Regions from separate parts of the Desulfotomaculum sp. OF05-3 genome, predicted to be linked through region 2. Evidence: a T-box and tRNA genes for the amino acid it is inferred to sense, from the RefSeq annotation. Region 2 holds a T-box; the other holds one or more tRNA genes.
What was found. A T-box is a leader RNA that pairs with one kind of tRNA and senses whether it is charged. The one in region 2 lies ahead of pheS (phenylalanine--tRNA ligase subunit alpha), so its partner is inferred to be a tRNA-Phe.
Positions count from the first base shown of each region.

Region 1: it encodes a tRNA-Phe, which carries the amino acid that the T-box ahead of pheS (phenylalanine--tRNA ligase subunit alpha) is inferred to sense. The anticodon was not compared.

Region 1 covers NZ_QWGO01000017.1:53,793-63,622, reverse strand. The annotation lists gene tilS (tRNA lysidine(34) synthetase TilS) at 1-510, shown strand, start outside; gene hpt (hypoxanthine phosphoribosyltransferase) at 503-1,030, shown strand; gene ftsH (ATP-dependent zinc metalloprotease FtsH) at 1,045-2,889, shown strand; gene DXA87_RS10460 (glycoside hydrolase family 13 protein) at 3,476-5,557, shown strand; tRNA gene DXA87_RS10455 (tRNA-Tyr) at 5,604-5,685, shown strand; tRNA gene DXA87_RS10450 (tRNA-Phe) at 5,911-5,983, shown strand; tRNA gene DXA87_RS10445 (tRNA-Gly) at 6,022-6,092, shown strand; gene DXA87_RS10440 (bifunctional homocysteine S-methyltransferase/methylenetetrahydrofolate reductase) at 6,206-7,978, shown strand; gene DXA87_RS10435 (ATP-binding protein) at 8,142-9,398, shown strand; tRNA gene DXA87_RS10430 (tRNA-Leu) at 9,648-9,727, shown strand.
Region 2 covers NZ_QWGO01000001.1:9,268-19,097, reverse strand. The annotation lists gene DXA87_RS00090 (transglycosylase domain-containing protein) at 1-1,983, opposite strand, end outside; gene DXA87_RS00085 (YigZ family protein) at 2,287-2,940, shown strand; gene typA (translational GTPase TypA) at 3,288-5,129, shown strand; gene DXA87_RS00075 (DUF523 domain-containing protein) at 5,379-5,855, shown strand; gene DXA87_RS00070 (methylglyoxal synthase) at 6,151-6,615, opposite strand; T-box leader at 7,030-7,257, shown strand; gene pheS (phenylalanine--tRNA ligase subunit alpha) at 7,488-8,510, shown strand; gene pheT (phenylalanine--tRNA ligase subunit beta) at 8,529-9,830, shown strand, end outside.

The DNA.
Region 1 (9,830 bases), on a different contig from region 2:
AAAAATCCATCGCAAATGTCTGAGTCAGATCAGAAGCAGGAGAGAAAACCAGTTTTTGAAAATAAAATCAATCTGGAAACAGATATGGATGAGATTCTGGACCTGGGCGGAACACACATCCGCCTCCATGCCGTCCACCGGGAAAAAGAGCTGGAAATTCCGAAAAACCAGTATACGAAATGGTTTGACTATGATAAAATAAACGTTGGATTATCCATAAGATACAGGAAAAATGGGGATTATCTCACACTTTCCGGGGGTGGAAAAAAGAAGCTCCGCCGGTATATGATCGATGAAAAGATCCCGGAAAACGAGCGGGACCGGATCCCGGTCCTTGCAGATGGAGACCATGTATTATGGGTAGTCGGATACCGAATCAGTGATTATTATAAAATAACAGATGAGACTGAGCACATCCTGGAGGCGGAGGTGATCCTGCCTGGTGGGGGAGAGCCGGAAGGCAGCAGACAGGCAGGCATCTGGAATTGCAAAGGAGAAGACCATGGCTGATAAAATTCGTGTATTATTAAATGAAGAAGAAGTTGACAGGCGGATCAAAGAGATCGCGGAGCAGATCAACAAGGACTATGAGGGAAAAGCGGTTCATCTGATCTGTATCTTAAAGGGCGGTGTATTCTTTACCTGTGAGCTTGCAAAGCGCCTGACTGTCCCGGTTACACTGGACTTTATGTCCGTGTCCAGCTACGGCAGCGGCACAGAGTCCTCCGGCGTTGTAAAGATCATCAAAGATCTGGACCAGCCGCTTGAGGGAAAGAATGTCCTGATCGTGGAGGATATTATCGATTCCGGACGCACACTTGCGTACCTTATCGATATTTTACACAAGAGAAATCCGAACTCCATCCACTTATGCACTCTGCTTGACAAGCCGGAGCGCCGCGTAAAGAAACAGGTAAAAGTTGATTACACCTGCTTTACGATCCCGGATGAGTTCGTTGTAGGCTATGGCCTCGATTATGACCAGAAATACCGCAACCTTCCGTTCATCGGCGTTGTGGAGCAGCAGTAAGGAGGCACCCCAAGTTGAAACAGAACCAGCAGTTCCGCGGAATCGGTCTCGTCCTGCTTGTGATCGCGCTTATCACATTCGCGTCAAGCTTGACGAGCCAGGGGAGCTTATTCAGCCAGGAGATGACCCACCAGGAATTCATGGTGGCCGTGGAGAATAAGACCATCGAATCCGTAGACATCAATCAGAACCAGCAGCCGCCGACCGGAATCCTGGATATATTGCTGAAAAGCGGAGACCGGGCAGTTGTCGCAGTGTCCGATGTAAAAGAAGCAGAAAAACTTCTCCGGGAAAACTCTATCGACTATATTGTCGAGAATGTTCCACAGGAGAATTACCTGATGTCCGTTATCATCCCGGTAGCATTGAGCGCTGTGGTCATCATGTTCATGTTTATGTTCATGAACGCGAGACTCGGCGGTGGCGGCGGCGGAAACTCCAAGATGATGAATTTTGGAAAGAGCCGCGCGAAGATGAGCCGGACAAATTCCGTGAACTTCTCAAAGGTCGCAGGTCTTGAGGAGGAGAAGGAAGAACTCGAAGAGATCGTTGATTTCTTGAAGAATCCGAAGAAATATACGGATGTGGGCGCGAGGATCCCGAAGGGAGTGATCCTTGTGGGCCCTCCGGGAACCGGTAAGACACTTCTCGCGAAGGCGGTTGCCGGTGAGGCCGGTGTCCCGTTCTTCTCCATTTCCGGATCGGACTTCGTAGAGATGTTCGTCGGTGTCGGCGCATCCCGTGTCCGTGACCTTTTCGAGGACGCAAAGAAGAACGCGCCGTGTATCGTCTTTATTGATGAGATCGATGCCGTTGCGAGACGCCGCGGTACCGGTATGGGCGGCGGACATGACGAGCGCGAGCAGACCTTAAACCAGCTCCTCGTTGAGATGGACGGTTTCGGCGTCAATGAGGGAATTATCGTTATGGCGGCAACAAACCGTGTAGATATCCTGGATCCGGCGATCTTGAGACCGGGCCGTTTTGACCGGAAGGTCGGAGTCGGAAAACCGGATATCCGCGGACGCGAGGAGATCTTAAAGGTCCACTCCAAAGAAAAGCCGCTGGGCGACGATGTAGATTTGACAAGAGTGGCACAGACCACAGCCGGATTTACCGGTGCGGATCTGGAAAACCTCTTAAATGAGGCGGCAATTCTCGCTGCAAAGCAGTCCCGCCGCTATATTCTCCAGGCTGATATCGATCAGGCATTCGTGAAGGTCGGAATCGGTGCGGAGAAGAAGAGCAAGGTGATCTCCGAGAAGGAGAAGAAGATCACGGCTTACCATGAGACGGGCCACGCGATCCTGTTCCATGAACTCCCGGATGTTGGTCCGGTCCACACGATCTCCATCATCCCGACCGGCATGGGCGCGGCTGGATACACGATGCCGCTTCCGGAGAAGGATGAGATGTTCAACACGAAGAGTAAGATGTTAGAGACCATCATGGTTTCCCTTGGCGGACGGATCGCTGAGGAGATCATCTTCGGCGATGTGACCACCGGTGCCTCCCAGGACATCAAGCAGGCATCCGCGATCGCCCGGGCGATGGTGACCCAGTACGGTATGTCTGAGAAGCTTGGAATGATCAACTATGGCAGTGATGATGACGAGGTGTTCATCGGAAGAGATCTTGCGCATACGAGATCCTACGGCGAGCGTGTTGCCTCCGATATCGACAGCGAGGTAAAGCGGATCATCGACGAGTGCTATGCGAAGGCGAAACAGATCATTCTGGAGCATGAGGATATTCTCCATAAGTGTTCTGCGCTGCTGATCGAGAAAGAGAAGATCGGTCAGGCGGAGTTTGACCGTTTATTTACAGGTGCTGAGGAAAAGTCTGCAGCAACAGAATAAATTTCTGCGTCGGTGGTTCCCTGGGCAGCAGAAAAAGAAAGACTTAGAAATGCTTTGACGGGTCATTTTGAGTAAAACTTTAGAAACTTAAATAAATCGACGTTTGTGCAAGAGAAATACAGCCAAACGTCGATTTTTTGCTTGAAATGATAAAAATGCATAAAGAAAAATGGGCCAGTGGCAGAATGAACAAAAAAATTTTTCATGTTTTTAAATGTTTGTGCACACTTATCCGGATTCCTATGCTATATTACTACACGTAACCCCCCAATACATTATATAGTTTTTGCTATACCCCATAAGAGACATAATACCTTTTCCGGAAGAAGGCCAGTGGTTCCCCCCGCTGGCTTTCTTTCTGTCCATTTTTAGACAAAAGACCTGGAATTTTTGCCGCAGTTCAGAGCGGCTGGTTTCAGGTCTTTCTATTTTCGGGTCTATCTATTTTCAGAAAAAAACGTGCAAACAGGTGTGCAATCCTGTATAATAACACTTGTGAGTGAAGTAAATGAAAACAGATATCAGTCATACGGCTGCGTGCTGACCGGGCAGCCGTTTCAGATCAGTAAGGGAGGCCATTCAAAATATGTTGAAGGCGGCACTTTTCAGTGATGGGACAAAAGAGTACCGCATTCCGGAAGAACCGGAGTGCGGGGAGCAGGTAACGATCAGGTTCCGGACCGGAGCCGGGGATGTGGATCATGTGTATGCGGTGGTCCGGGATGCCGTAAGCCGGGAAGAGGGCAGGCGGCTGGAGCTTAAGAAAAAGGAATCCATCGGAAGATTTGATTTCTATGAGACAGAGATTTTAGTGGGGGAGACCCCGCTGCGATATGATTTTGAAGCGGTAAAGGGGAGCGAGGTCTGCCATTACAATCGTCTCGGCGTTCTGGAGGCCGGCGGCATGGATGCGCCTTTCGTGATCACACCGGGATTCCATGTACCGGAATGGGCGAAGGGTGCCCTGATGTACCAGATCTTCGTGGACCGGTTTAACAACGGCGATCCGACGAACGATGTTCTGGGGGACGAGTATGTCTACATCGGATTCCCGGTGACGAAGGTGGAAAAATGGGATGAGCGGCTTTCGGTTCTCGATGTGGATCGGTTTTACGGCGGTGATATTCAGGGGATCTGGGATAAGTTAGACTATCTTCAGAGTCTGAAGGTGGAGGTCCTCTATCTGAGTCCGGTGTTCGTGTCTCCGTCGAACCATAAGTACGACTGTCAGGATTACGAGCATATCGATCCGCATTACGGCGTGATCGTAAAGGATGAGGGCGGGCTTGTGACGGGAGACGCGTCAGACAACGGGAATGCGAAGCGGTATTCCGTGCGCACCTCTGACCGGGAAAATCTGGAGGCCAGCGATGAGTTTTTTGTCCGCTTTGTGCAGGAGGTCCATAAGAGGGGGATGCGGATTATCCTGGACGGCGTGTTCAACCACTGCGGTTCCTTCAATAAATGGATGGACCGGGAGAAGATCTATGAGAAGGACGGCGGGTATGAGCCGGGGGCTTACCTGACAGCGGACAGTCCGTACCGGGATTTCTTCCTGTTCGGAGATCAGGACGGATGGCCGGACAATGATTCCTACGAAGGCTGGTGGGGACATAATACGCTGCCGAAGTTAAATTACGAGGGATCCAAGAAGCTGTACCAGTATGTGCTGGACATCGCGAAACGCTGGCTCTCCCCGCCATACTCCATCGATGGCTGGAGACTTGACGTGGCGGCGGATCTCGGGCATTCACCGGAGATGAACCACCGGTTCTGGAGAGATTTCCGGAAGACGGTGAAGGAGGTGAACCCGGACGCGCTGATCCTGGCGGAACATTATGGGGACGCTTCAGACTGGCTTTCCGGGGATCAGTGGGACACGGTGATGAATTACGATGCGTTCATGGAGCCGATCTCCTGGTTCCTCACAGGCCTTGAGAAGCACAGCGAGCGGAAGGATGAGCACCTGCTCCACAACAGCCAGGCGTTTATGTGCTCCATGCTTTCCAATATGAGCCGGATGCAGACGGGATCGCTATACGCGGCGATGAATGAGCTTTCGAACCACGATCACTCGAGATTCCTTACGAGAACGAACCGCATGGTGGGACGGCTTTATAAGCCGGAGGACGCTGAGAACGCAGAAAAAGGCATCAATTACGGAACATTCCGCTCCGGCGCCCTGATCCAGATGACATGGCCGGGGGCTCCGACGATCTATTACGGGGATGAGGCCGGTGTCTGCGGCTGGACAGATCCGGACAACCGGAGAACGTTCCCGTGGGGAAAGGAAGATCTGGAGCTCACGGAATTCCACCGGTATCTGACGGGGATTCGGAACAGGACTCCTGCGTTCAGGCGGGGCGCGTTTAAGTCACTGTTGGCGGAGAACGGCATGATCGCTTACGGAAGGTTCGACGCAGACGAGCAGGGAGTCGTCGTGGTGAACAGCGAGGACTATGCACAGAGAGTCCGGATCCCGGTATGGGAAGCGGAGGTGACCGCAGATGCCATGGTCCGTGTGATGCTCACGGACGCGAAGCGCTACAATGTAGGAAGCCTGAAATACCCGGTGGTGGATGGTGTGATGGAAGTGGAGCTTCCGGGAAATGGAGCGATGATCTTTATCGCGCGGAGTTCTGGGCAGGATGATGAAAAAACTGCTTGATTTTTGAATTAATGTATGGTATCATTTTGAATTGTCAGAATGATATGGGCGGATTCCCGAGTGGCCAAAGGGGACAGACTGTAAATCTGCTGCAACTTGCTTCGGTGGTTCGAATCCACCTCCGCCCATTATTGATCCAGGGAGTTAGGGAATGAAAAGTCCCAGATTGGAATGAGCAGTTCTTGGCGAGCTGCGGAAAGCCCATCTCGGGAACTGCGTCCCCGAGATGTACGTTGATTTGTAAATACAAATCAACGAATAAATTTCCAAATAAAATTCCTTATGTGAGCAAGCTCTCAACGGAATTTTCTTCGTAAATTTATTACCTTTCCTCTGTGCTTCCAAATTTATGCGCCCAGATAGCTCAGTTGGTAGAGCAGAGGACTGAAAATCCTCGTGTCGCTGGTTCGATTCCAGCTTTGGGCACTAGAGGTAATGGCAAAGTTGCCTCTCATTACTTATACGCGGGTGTAGTTCAATGGTAGAACACCAGCCTTCCAAGCTGGATACGTGGGTTCGATTCCCATCACCCGCTCTTCTTATGAATTGCCGGATCTCTGAATTTCAGAGGTCCGGTTTTTCTATATAATAATTGTGTCAGAATGTCAGACTACCCCATAAAAGCTGATACCCCACAGGAGGACGAACATGAATTTACGCGAATATCTGAAAACCACCAACCTCATCACCGACGGCGCCTTCGGAATCTATTTTGCCGCAAAATACCAGACTCAGGATATCCCGGAGCTGGCAAATATTACTGCGACGGAGAAAGTAAAGAAGATCCACGAGGAATACCTGAATGCCGGAGCGAAATTTATCAGGACAAATACGTTTGCGTCAAACAAAGAAACACTGCAGGAGGATTTTGCGGAAGTTGAGAAAAACATTCAGGCGGCGGTTGAGATCGCGAGAGACGCGGTAAACGGGAGAGATGCCTGGATTGCGGGAGATATCGGCCCGATTCCGGTGAATGGAGCGGAGGACGCGGCGGCAGCGGCGGACGAGTATTATCAGATTGCGAAGACCTTTGCGGAGCGCGGTGTCACAGTTCTGGATTTTGAGACATTCGCGGACCTCGACGGAATTCTCCCGGCGATCAAAAAGATCTGCGCGGAATATGAGATGTTTATCATGGTCTCCTTCTCTGTAAACCAGTTCGGCTACAGCGCGGCGGGACTCAGCGCGAAGCGCCTGTTAGCGGATGCGGCGGCTGTTCCGGAGATCGATGCGGTGGGCTTAAACTGCGGCGTAGGTCCAGCCCATATGCGCCAGATCCTGGAAAAGGCAGGACGTCCTGGGGATAAGTTCCTGCTTGCGATCCCGAATGCGGGATATCCGACACTGACAAGAAATAAGCTCCAGTTTGGCAACACACCGGCATACTTTGCGGAGAAGATGAAGGAACTTCAGGCGCTCGGCGCAGATATTCTCGGCGGATGTTGTGGAACGACCCCGGAATTTATCGGAGAAATGTCTTTATGGGACGGAATCTTAAACAAGATTGTCCTGGATACAGAGACGGATAATGGGGAGCAGACGGGACATGTCCAGAGACATGGATTCCTTTACGATGAAAACGGAGAGAGGAAACAGAAAAAGCTCATCGCGGTAGAACTTGCCCCGCCCTTTGATGCGGATGATGAGAAGCTTTTGGAGTCGGCCCATCTTTTAAAGAATGCGGGCGTGGATGTCCTCACATTCCCGGATTCCCCGTCCGGGCGGACAAGAGTCGATTCCGTCCTCATGGCGAGCAAGGTCCGTCAGGCTACAGGCCTTAATGTGATGCCGCATATCTGCTGCCGTGACCGGAATGCCATCGCTATGCGGTCCCTGTTTTTGGGAGCGGCCATCAATGACATCCATAACTTCTTAATTATTACAGGAGATCCGATCCTGTCCACAGCGAGACAGACCGTAAAGGCGGTGTTCAACTCCGACTCCACCGGTCTCATGAAGATCGCAAAGGAGATGAACGAGGATGTCTTCGCGAAGAACCCGCTCTGCTACGGCGGTGCCATCAACCAGGGAAGAAAGAACTTGGATGTGGAGATTGGACGTGTGAAGAAAAAGATGGAAGAGGGCGCGGAGTTCTTCCTGACCCAGCCGGTATTCACGAAGGAGGACGCGGCGAGACTGCGCCGGATCAAGGAGGAGACGGGCGCGACAATCCTCTGCGGGATCATGCCGCTGATCAGCAGAAAAAATGCCATGTTCATGAAAAATGAGATCGCAGGCGTCAACGTGACGGACGAGATCGTTGCCAGATACCCGGAGAAAGCGAACCGCAAGGAAGGCGAGGCAGCGGGAATCCAGCTCGCGAAGGAAGTCATGAAGATGGTGGAAGATTTTGCGGACGGATATTACTTCTCATTCCCGTTCAATAGAGTCTATATGCTGCAGGACATCATGGGAAAATAAAGAACTGCAAAGATACAGATTGACAGCTTTTTTTCCTTATGTTATCATGTCAACCGTTGTATAAAATCGGAAACTCCTTGAAAATACAGGGATTTTCTTCCTATAGAAACAGTGACGGCACCCCGGCACCCGGAGACGGCCGTAAACGGAGAATAGAAAAAGAATGATTAAAACGATTACAGCCGCAGAGCTGATCAATGGAAGAACCTTTGACCGGACGATCATTGACATCCGTCCGGCGGAGGAATACAAAAAGGGGTCCATGGACGCCGCCTTAAATATCCCGGAGGACAAGCTGGTGGAATATCTGGAGAATCCGGAAGAGGCGGATCTGGAATCCGGCACCATCGGCGATGGAAAAGCCTGGGAAGAGGGCGTGAATGTGGGAAAGCTTCTCGCGGCGATCCCGAAGGACAAGCCGGTATGGGTACTCTGTCACACCGGAAATAAGAGTCTTTACGTTGCAGAGCTTATGAGCGATGCGGGCTTTGATGCCGGAAGCGTGGAGGGCGGATACCGTTCCTTCCTGCGCCTGTCCTTATCCATGATGGTCATGAACGAGGAAGAGGTCACGGAGCGGACGAAAGCCATCGAGCGCAGCATCATCACGAAATACCGCAAGTCCATCTGGAGACGGTTCACAAAGGGAGTCCATGACTACGAGTTAATTAAGGAAGGCGATAAGATCGCGGTCTGCATTTCCGGCGGAAAAGACTCGATGCTGATGGCGAAGCTTTTACAGGAGCTGCAGCTTCACGGCAAGGTAAAATTCGACCTCGTATTCCTTGTGATGAATCCGGGCTACAACGAGGACAACTGGAATATCATCTTAAACAACGCGAAGCTTCTCGGCATCCCGATCAATGTGTTTGAGAGCGATATCTTCAATATTGTCGCTGACGTGGATAAGAGTCCGTGCTATCTCTGTGCGAGAATGCGCCGCGGTTACCTTTACTCCCACGCGAAGGAGCTTGGCTGCAATAAGATCGCATTGGGGCATCATTTCGATGACGTGATCGAGACGACGCTCATGGGCATGCTGTACAGCGGAAAAGTCGAGACGATGATGCCGAAGCTCCACAGCAAGAACTTCGAGGGCATGGAGCTGATCCGCCCGATGTACATGGTCCGCGAGGCGGACATCAAGGCCTGGAGGGATTACAACAACCTTCACTTTATTCAGTGCGCCTGCCGCTTCACCGAGCGCTGCGCGACATGCGGCGGCGAAAAGGGATCGAAGCGCGACGAGATGAAGGAGCTGATCGCGGAGCTCAGGAAGCGCTGCGATACCATCGACATGAACATTTTCAACAGTGTCCACAATATTAATTTAAAAACGGTCATCGGCTATCACAAGGGAGACTGGACGTATAATTTCCTGGATGACTACGATGAGGAAGAGAAGAAAATGCCGCGGTAGATAAGGATATTTTAGGGCGTCAGTCGGTGGAAAGTTACTTTTCATGGGTAGGAATTTTCTGAACTGAAAATTCCGTATGATACCGTTATGACCGCGGATTTTGCCGGTTCGGAATGCGAAGCATCGGCAAAATCCTGTTACAGTGCCCGTGTACTGTAACTCTGTGGGAATCCTGTGCGGAAAATAAAACAAAAGCGTAATTGACAATTCTTTTTAAACACGCTATAATGAGATTCTATCGGAGATCATGCGGATGTGGCGGAACTGGCAGACGCACCAGCCTTAGGAGCTGGCGGGCAACCGTGGGGGTTCAAATCCCTTCATCCGCATTCTTCTTTAGGATCACGAATCGAATAACTACCAGAATAAGGGAGTAGTCGGCGCCGCTGGCGCAGTAAGGCCAACATACTGGAAATGATCCTGGTTTTACTT
Region 2 (9,830 bases):
TCCGGAGGACGCGAACATGCGGCTGCTTTCCATGGACTGGGACATCGCGTCCGTGAGAAGGAATGCGGTGGAGTCCTTAAGTACACGCTTTGTCTCCGGCGCATTTTCCAGAAGCACTTTTCCGTTGTGGTCCAGGATCTGGGTGAAGAACACCGGTTTCGTGTAGATACCGCCGTTTGCGATGGCCGCAAAGGCATTGGTGAGCTCCAGGTTTGAAACGCCCTTTGTGATACCGCCGAGAGCGGTGGAAGCGTTGTAGTCCGTATCTGTTAAGGAAGTGATCCCTAAGTTTCTCGCGTATTCCACGCCGAGCTGCGGTGTCACAGTCTCGATCATGCAGCGGACGGCAACAATGTTCATGGAGTAGACGATACCGTCACGGATCGTGCTGTAGCCCATGTAGCCCTTGCTGCTGTACCAGTTCCGGAACGTCTTTGTGCCCATGGTGTACGGGCCGTCGTAGTAGACACTTCCCAGGGTAGCGCCGCAGGTATCGATCGCCGGGGCGAAGGATGTGATGACCTTGAAGGTGGAACCAGGCTGGCGCAGGGTGTTTGTGGCACGGTTTAAGGAACGGCTGACCTCTTTCTGGCCGCGGCCGCCGCTGAGCGCCTTCACATAGCCGCTGGACTGGTCGATGAGGACGAAGGACGCCTGAGGCTGAAGTACATAGTGGACAGATTCGCCGAGAACCGTATCCCCGTCTTTTGTCACTGCAGCCTTGTATTTCGCGATGGCCTCATCCGCCTTCTCCTTTGAGGAGAAGAGACCGTCGAAGTTTGTCTCACCGAGTTCCTTGCGGAAATATGTTTTTAATGTTTCATCGGAATAGTTCGTCGTTGTCTGGTCGGCATGCTGGATCGACAGACGGTAGTCGATCGAGTAGTAGACAACGTCGTAGTTTTCCGGTCTGCTGATCTCTTCATCCACCACGGACTGGATATCCGGATCCTGGGTGGTGTGGATCTCAAGACCGCCGGAGAAGAGGAGATTGTAGGCCTGCGTCTCCGTGTAGCCTTTCTTGTCCTGCAGGGCTTTTAATACCTGATCGATCAGCTCGTCGGTAAAGTAGGAGTACGGCGTCTGGGTCTCTTTTGTGACGATATCCACATTTTTGATCCGGGAGTAAACGTCATCGGCAAGAGCCTCCTCCTGCTCTTCCTTCGTGATCTTTCCCTGCTCGTACATGTACTGGAGGATCACGCGGCGCTTTTCTTCGTTGCGTTTTCTTCCGTTCTCGGAGAGCGGGTTGAATCTCGACGGGTTCTGGGTGATTCCGGCGATGACGGTCACTTCGGAGAGTGTAAGGTCCGAAACATCCTTATCAAAGTAACGGAGAGCCGCCGCCTTTACGCCCAGAGTGTTGTTTCCGAGGTTGATGGTGTTTAAGTAGTTTTTGAGGATGATTTTTTTATCCATGATCTTCTCTAACTGGATCGCCAGATACTGCTCCTGGATCTTTCGCTCAAGCTTCTCCCCGAAGGTATCCTCATTGCCGCCTTCAAAGATATTGTTTTTAATGAGCTGCTGGGTCAGGGTACTTCCGCCGCCGGCACTGGAGTCACCGGTAATGATTCCGACGGCCGCACGGACCATGGAACGGACATCAACGCCTTTGTGGGACCAGAACCTGGAATCCTCGATCGCGACGAAGGCGTCGATCAGGCACTGGGGAAGTTCCTCGTAGGATGCCTCAAGACGGTTTGCTCCTGATTTTACGAGCGTTTCCGTGAGGTTTCCCTTACTGTCATAGACCATGGTGGCATAACCGCTTGGCTCGATGCTCGCTACATCGATCTCCGGGGCCGCGTCGATAACGCCCTTGAAGATTCCGTAGCCGAAGCTGATTCCAAGCACCGCTGCAAACAGAACCAGGATCAGGATGATCTTTGTGAGAAGAAGCACCAGATGTGAGGTGATCTTCTGTGATCTGGAATTTGTCTTGCGGAGTGTCTTTTCCACCTCGTTTTTTCCATAATTCATTCAGGATGCCTCCTTTATCATTCCCTAATTATAGCAAAGTTTCATTCATTTATAAATAGTTATTGTGGAAAAGTTTGGTTTGTATTATGATATTTTTGACCGCAAAGTGGGAAAATATGAAGGAAAAATTACATTTTGTGGTCGGAATCGTCAAAGACATGACAAAAATATGAATGACAGGGATATCTTTCCGCAATGCGGAATTATGAGGGTTGCCTGTCCGGTTCTGCCCGGAAACCGGAAATAACGGAAAAATATACGGGACGGACAGCAGGTTTGGACGGGATATGAAGGAGAGAAGATATGGCTCTTGACAGCGTGAAAATTTTATACAAAGGCGGCACAGCGGAGATCGAAGTGAAGAAATCCCGCTTTATCGCGAACCTGAAATCGGTGGAGTCCGAGGAGGAGGCAGCGGCGTTTATCGCCGAGATCAAAAAGAAATACTGGGACGCCCGCCACAACTGCCAGGCCTTTACCATCGGCATGAACCACGAGCTCACAAGATGCAGCGATGACGGGGAACCGGCCCAGACGGCGGGACGGCCGATGCTTGACGTGCTTTTAGGCGAGGATGTCCACAACGTCTGTGTCGTCGTGACGAGATATTTCGGCGGGACCCTGCTTGGAACAGGCGGTCTTGTGCGGGCTTATTCCGGCGCTGTGAAGGAGGGACTTGCGGCTTCCGAGATCGTCGAGAAGAAGCGCGCCTTTGAGATGAAGATCGTGACGGACTACACAGGTGTCGGAAAGATCCAGTACATTTTGGGACAGGAAAACATGACGGTGTTAGACAGCGTGTACACGGATAAGGTGGAGTTTTCCGTTCTCGTCCCGGTGGCAGAGTACGATGGCCTGGAAAAGAAGATCACCGAGGGGACCAGCGGCGGCGCGAAGATCGGGAAGGGCGATGAGGTGTGGTACGGCACACTTAATAAGGAAGTGATTCTGTTTTAACTGCCGGCCGGGGCATCAGTCTGCACATACAGAAGTTATGTCTTGAAGGGGATATCAGGCTGATCCTTGAATGCCGCAGCAAGCCAGTATAAACGGGGGTTCTGACATTTCGAATGGGTGAGAGAAAACTAACTGCCGATTGGACAGAAAAAAACACACAGAAAAGGCAGATCTGCCCCGAATTTTGAAAGATTATATATTGCATTTTGATTTCATGAATGCTATAATTTTGAGTCGGTAATGCAAAAATTAGGAAATGTAGTGTATACAATGTAAGATGACTGTGCAAAACGGGTCGGGAAATGATCGGTGAGAGGACAGTTATAGATGAAGAAAGAGGATTGATTATGAAGATCAAACGCGAAGATATCAGAAATATTGCGATCATCGCCCACGTTGACCATGGTAAAACGACCCTGGTAGACCAGTTATTAAAGCAGAGCGGCGTATTCCGTGCAAACCAGGAAGTAGAAGAGCGTGTCATGGACTCCAATGACATCGAGAGAGAAAGAGGAATCACCATCCTCTCCAAGAATACAGCCGTATTCTACAAGGGTGTGAAGATCAACATCATCGACACCCCAGGTCATGCGGACTTTGGCGGCGAGGTTGAGCGTGTCCTTAAGATGGTAGACGGTGTTGTCCTTGTTGTCGACGCATTCGAGGGACCGATGCCGCAGACGAAGTTCGTTCTCCAGAAAGCACTTGACCTTGACTTAAGAGTTATCGTCTGCATCAATAAGATCGACCGCCCGGAGGCAAGACCGGAAGCAGTGATCGACGAGACTCTTGAATTATTCATGGATCTCGACGCATCTGATGAGCAGCTTGACTGCCCGTTCGTTTACGCGTCTGCCCGTGCAGGCTTCGCAAAGAAAGAATTAGATGATCCTGAAGTGGATATGAGCCCGTTATTCGAGACCATTATCAACTATATCCCGGAGCCGGAAGGTGATCCGGAGGCTGAGACCCAGGTCCTTATCAGCACCATCGACTACAACGAGTTCGTAGGCCGTATCGGTATCGGTAAGATCGACAGCGGTTCCTTAAAGTTAAATCAGGACTGCGTGATCGTAAACCATCATGATCCGGATAAGATGAAGAAGGTTAAGATCGGTAAGCTCTATGTATTCGATGGCTTAAAGAGAGTCGAAGTACAGAACGCGACCATCGGTGAGATCGTAGCGATCTCCGGTATCCCGGATATCCATATCGGTGATACCCTCTGCTCCCCGGAGAAGCCGGAGGCGATTCCGTTCCAGAAGATCTCCGAGCCGACGATCTCCATGAACTTCATGGTAAATGACAGTCCGCTGGCAGGTCAGGAAGGTAAGTTCATTACTTCCCGTCACCTCCGCGACCGTCTGTTCCGTGAGTTAAACACGGATGTCAGCCTTCGTGTAGAAGAGACAGAGTCCGCAGACTGCTTCAAGGTATCCGGCCGTGGTGAGCTTCATCTGTCCGTCCTGATCGAGAACATGCGCCGTGAGGGCTTTGAGTTCGCTGTCAGCAAGGCAGAGGTTATCTACAAATACGACGAGAGAAACAGAAAGTTAGAGCCGATGGAGCTCGCTTACGTTGATGTTCCGGATGAGTTTACCGGAGCTGTCATCCAGAAGCTTACAAGCAGAAAGGGTGAACTTCAGGGGATGAGTCCGACAAACGGCGGTTACACAAGACTTGAGTTCTCCATCCCGTCCAGAGGTCTCATCGGTTACCGCGGTGAGTTCATGACAGATACAAAGGGTAACGGTATCCTGAACACAAGCTTTGACGGATACGCTCCGTTCAAGGGTGAGTTAAGCTACAGAAAGACAGGCTCCCTGATCGCGTTCGAGGCCGGTGAGTCCATCACCTATGGTCTGTTCAACGCCCAGGAGAGAGGTACCCTGTTCATCGGACCGGGCGTAAAGGTTTACTCCGGTATGATCGTCGGACAGAGCCCGAAGGCGGAGGATATCGAGATCAACGTCTGCAAGACAAAGAAGTTAACAAATACACGTTCCTCCAGCGCCGACGAGGCATTAAAGCTTGTTCCGCCGAAGATTATGAGCCTGGAGCAGTGTCTGGATTTCATCGATACGGACGAGCTTCTTGAGATCACACCGACAAGCCTTCGTATCAGAAAGAAGATCCTTGATCCGACCCTCAGAAAGAGAGCAATGATCAGCAAGAAGAGCCAGATGTAATCATTGATCACCATCTGCGCGGAAACCTACGAAGATAGGATCACGAAGACGCAGCGTGATCTTATGAAAAGATAGAAAGAAAGCAGGACCGCTTCCGCATGAAAAAGTGTGGGACGATCCTGCTTTTATCATACAGCCGGATTGAGAGAAATAAGAAACCTGTGTGATGATTCCTGCCATTTGAGCAACAGAATGTGTTGATGCAGGAGCCTGGAACTCTGTCCGGCGTGCATTGAAAGAGGGAGAATTATGCTTCAGATATTGATCAGTGCCTGTCTCATCGGCGAAAACTGCAAGTGGGACGGCTCGAACAACCGCAATCAGGATGTGCTCGATTTTATGAAAAAAATGGAAGGAAAGGCAAAGTTCCATCTGGTCTGCCCGGAACAGGCGGGCGGACTTCCGACCCCGCGGGCAGCCTCCGAGATCCATATGCCGGACGAGGCGGTCATGAACACGGAAGGCGAGGACGTCACGGCAGAATTCCTCCTCGGCGCCGACTTCGCGCTCCGGGAGGCGAAAAAATATGACTGCACCATCGCGATTTTAAAAGAAAGAAGCCCGTCATGCGGCTCAAACGGCATCTATGACGGAACCTTTTCCCATAAACTCCGCGAGGGAATGGGAAAGACTGCGGCCCTGCTTGCCGGGTATGGACTGAAAGTGTACGGGGAGAGCCGGCTGAAAGAACTGGAAGCAGTGATCAACAGCGGAGAGCTCACTTGATGGTTTAGAGGTTTAAAAATAAGAAAAATATAGGTAACTGTTCAGTAGGTCTGCGCACTTGCTGCGCTGACCGTAAGAAAACCTAGGCTAAAAGGCAAAAATCCCATCGGCGTAGCCGATTTGGAATGGATTTTTGCATGTAACTGTGAAGGTACTGAACAGTTACAAATATAGAATTATTTCTTAGATCTGTGTATATTTAAATACTGGCAAGCAAGAAAAGCAGAAGAACATCCACATTGAATGTTTTTCTGCTTTTTCTGATATCTGTGCCGCCTGGTTGAAATCAATAATCTTACAGCGTCTTCGCCCTGTCCGCGATCGCCTCATGGAAATTAATGACCCGGTGGTCATATGTCTCGTTCACAAGCGGGGAGGAGATCATGAAATCTGCCGTTGCCTTATTGTTTGCGATCGGGATGTCGTAGACCTGGGCGATACGAAGAAGCGCCTTCACGTCCGGATCGTGGGGCTGGGCAGTCAGGGGATCGGAGAAGAAAACAACGAAGTCGATGCGCCCCTCCACGATCTTCGCGCCGATCTGCTGGTCACCGCCGAGAGGACCGCTGTTATAGCCCTTTACCGGGAGACCGGTGGCTTCGGTGATCATTCTCGCGGTAGTTCCTGTGCCGCACAGGAAATGTCCCTTTAAGATCTCTTTATTTGCCTCGCACCATTCGATCATCTCATGCTTCTTACTGTCATGGGCGATCAGAGCGATGTTTTTCTGTTTACCGATGGTCAGTGTCAGAAAATCCATAGAAATTCCTCCTTTTTGACAGGTGTTGTCTCGAAAAGACCTGCATATTGCGAATGCGAATGGATGAAATAAAAGATAATATGCAGATAATTTGCTGCCACAAGGTGATAATGCCATAAAACGGGAATTGTGTCAAGAAATGCGGGCAATGTTTCGAAATAAATTCACAGATATAAACGGAAAATTAATAAGGAAGGTTAAAAGTTACTGTACACGGGTAGGAATTTTCTGAACTGAAAATTCCGTACAGTACAGTGGTGGTAGTGGATTTTGCCGATTTGGAATGCGAAGCATCGGCAAAATCAGTTACTGTTTGCGCAAGGCGTAAACAGTAACGGTTAAAACATGGATCCATCCCGACAGACTGCCCGCCACTTGACAAATATTACGGATTGTGCTACCATCGTCAATGTGTAAAACGCAATGACAGAGACAGTACAAGGAAATTCCGGTATGACAGAGAGAAGGTTCACCGGCTGAAAGACCTTCCGAAGGAAACTTTTGTAAATTCACTCTTGAGCAGCCTGTGCGAAAGAAATTCCAGTAGTGCAGGACGGGAAGTCCCGTTACAGACGTTAGAGTGCCGCATATAAATCATGCGGAATCTGGGTGGTACCACGGAGAGTCAGCTTCGTCCCATAGCGCGGGACGGGGCTTTTTTCATGTTAACAACTCAGCCATGCGATGATTTTTCCTGAGAAAGGTGTTGCAAGCTCGCTTGCATAAGCCTTTTTCAGGAAAAATCATCATACGGGGAACGCCCCGTGCTTCTTGTTTTCGTGAAAGCGAAAACAAGAAGATATGGCCATGCAGAAAAGCCTGACCGCCGCACTGATAGATAACCAAACCATACCGAAAGAATGAGGTGGACTATGGAAGAGAAGATCAAGGCACTGAAAGAGCAGATGGAAGCCGCTCTCGGCAGTGTAGAGTCCAAGGAACAGCTTGGTGAGTTCTGGCAGAACTTCCTTGGAAAGAAAGGCAGCATTGCGGACCTGATGAAAGGTCTTGGAAGCGTTCCGAAGGAGGAGCGCCCGAACGTTGGTAAGACGATCAACGAATTTAAGAATCAGGTAGAAGCACGCTACCAGGAAATGAAAAATAAGATGGATGAGCTGGAGCTTGCAGCCCGCAACAAGAGCGAGCAGGTCGACATCACCATGCCGGCAAAGATGCGCCCGGCAGGAGGACTTCATCCTCTCACCGTCACAGAGAACGAGATGATCGATGTCTTCGCCGGAATGGGCTTCGAGATCTACGACGGCCCGGAGATCGAGGATGACGACCATAACTTTACAAGATTAAACGTTGCAAAGAACCATCCGGCAAGAGATATGCAGGATACCTTCTATGTAGCGGAAGATATCTTGCTCCGTACCCACACAAGCCCGGGACAGATCCGTGTCATGGACGCGAAGAAGCCGCCGATCAAGATGCTGGCACCGGGACGTGTATTCCGTTCCGACAGCGACGCGACCCACTCCCCGATGTTCCATCAGATGGAAGGTCTTGTTGTGGATAAGAAGATCACACTCTGCGACCTTCAGGGTATGCTGGACAAGTTCGTACAGGCGATCTTCGGAAGCGAAGTTAAGACACGTCTCCGTCCGAGCTATTTCCCGTTCACGGAGCCGAGCGTTGAGGTCGATGTAAGCTGCTTCGAGTGCGGAGGAAAAGGCTGCCCGCTCTGCAAACACACCGGCTGGATCGAGGTCCTCGGCGGCGGTATCGTACACCACAAGGTGCTTGAAAACTGCGGCATCGACCCGAATGAGTATTCCGGTCTCGCCTTCGGTATCGGTATCGAGCGTATCGCCATGTTAAAATACGGTATCAACAACATCAACCTGCTTTATGAGAATGATCTTCGTTTCCTGAAGCAGTTCAAAGGCTAATAGGGGAGGGAGAAGATCATGAAAGTACCATTTAGTTGGCTGAAAGAATATGTTGACATTGACGTGACAGCCCAGGAGTTAGAGGATAAGCTTTTCGGCTGCGGATTCGAGGTAGAGGAACTGATCGATCTCTCCGCTGAGATCGACCGTGTCGTTGTCGGTGTTGTAAAAGAATGTACCCCGGTGGAGGGAACGCATCTTTGCACATGTAAAGTAGACTGCGGCGAGTATGGAAACGATATCCAGATCGTCACAGGCGCCCCGAATGTGTATGCAGGAATGCACACACCGGCAGCCCTCGACAATTCCACACTTCCGGGCGGCATCAGGATCAAGGCAAAACCGATGCGTGGCATCGAGTCCAACGGTATGCTCTGCTCCGGTGAAGAGCTGGGCTTAAACGAGGACCTGTATCCAGGTTCTGAGGTCTACGGTCTCTTAGACCTTCCGAAGGACACCGTCCCGGGAACAGATATCGCGAAAGTCGTTGGCTTAGACGACTATATCTTCGACATCTCTGTAACAGCGAACCGTGCGGACTGCCAGTCTGTTTTAGGAATCGCGAGAGAGGTTGCCGCAGTCTTAGACAAACCGCTTAAAATGCCGGCTCTCGACTACAAAGAGAGCGATTATAAATATGAAAACCTTGACATCAAAGTAGAGGCACAGGATCTCTGCCCGCGCTACTTAGGTCATGGTGTCAGAAACATCACTCCGGGCCAGTCCCCGAGATGGATGCGCCGCCAGTTAGCACTCTGCGGCTTAAGGAGCATCAGCAATGTGGTCGATATCACAAACTACGTGATGCTTGAGATCGGACAGCCGATGCATGCTTTCGATATGAGCACCTTAGAGAGCAGCCAGATCATCGTCCGCCGCGCGGAGAACGGCGAGATGATCCAGACTCTGGACGGAAAAGAGTTCAAGTTAAACGAGAACAATCTCGTGATCTGCGACGGCAGCAAACCGGTAGCCCTTGCGGGTATCATGGGCGGCATGAACAGTGAGATCACAGAGAACACCACGCAGCTTCTCTTTGAGTCGGCAAAATTCATGCGTGACAACATCCGTAAGACAGCGAGAAGCCTCGGACAGAACACCGATGCGTCCAGCCACTACGAGAAAGGTATCGCTGAGTATACCGTAGAGATCGGTATGGCACGTGCCCTTCACCTGATCGAAGAACTCGGTTGCGGCGAGATCACAGCCAGCGCATTCGATGTGAGCGCAGGCGCACCGAGAGAAGGTAAGAAATTTACCGCGACATTGAGTGGCATCAACAAGATCCTCGGCATCGAGGTTCCGGCAGAGAATGTTCTT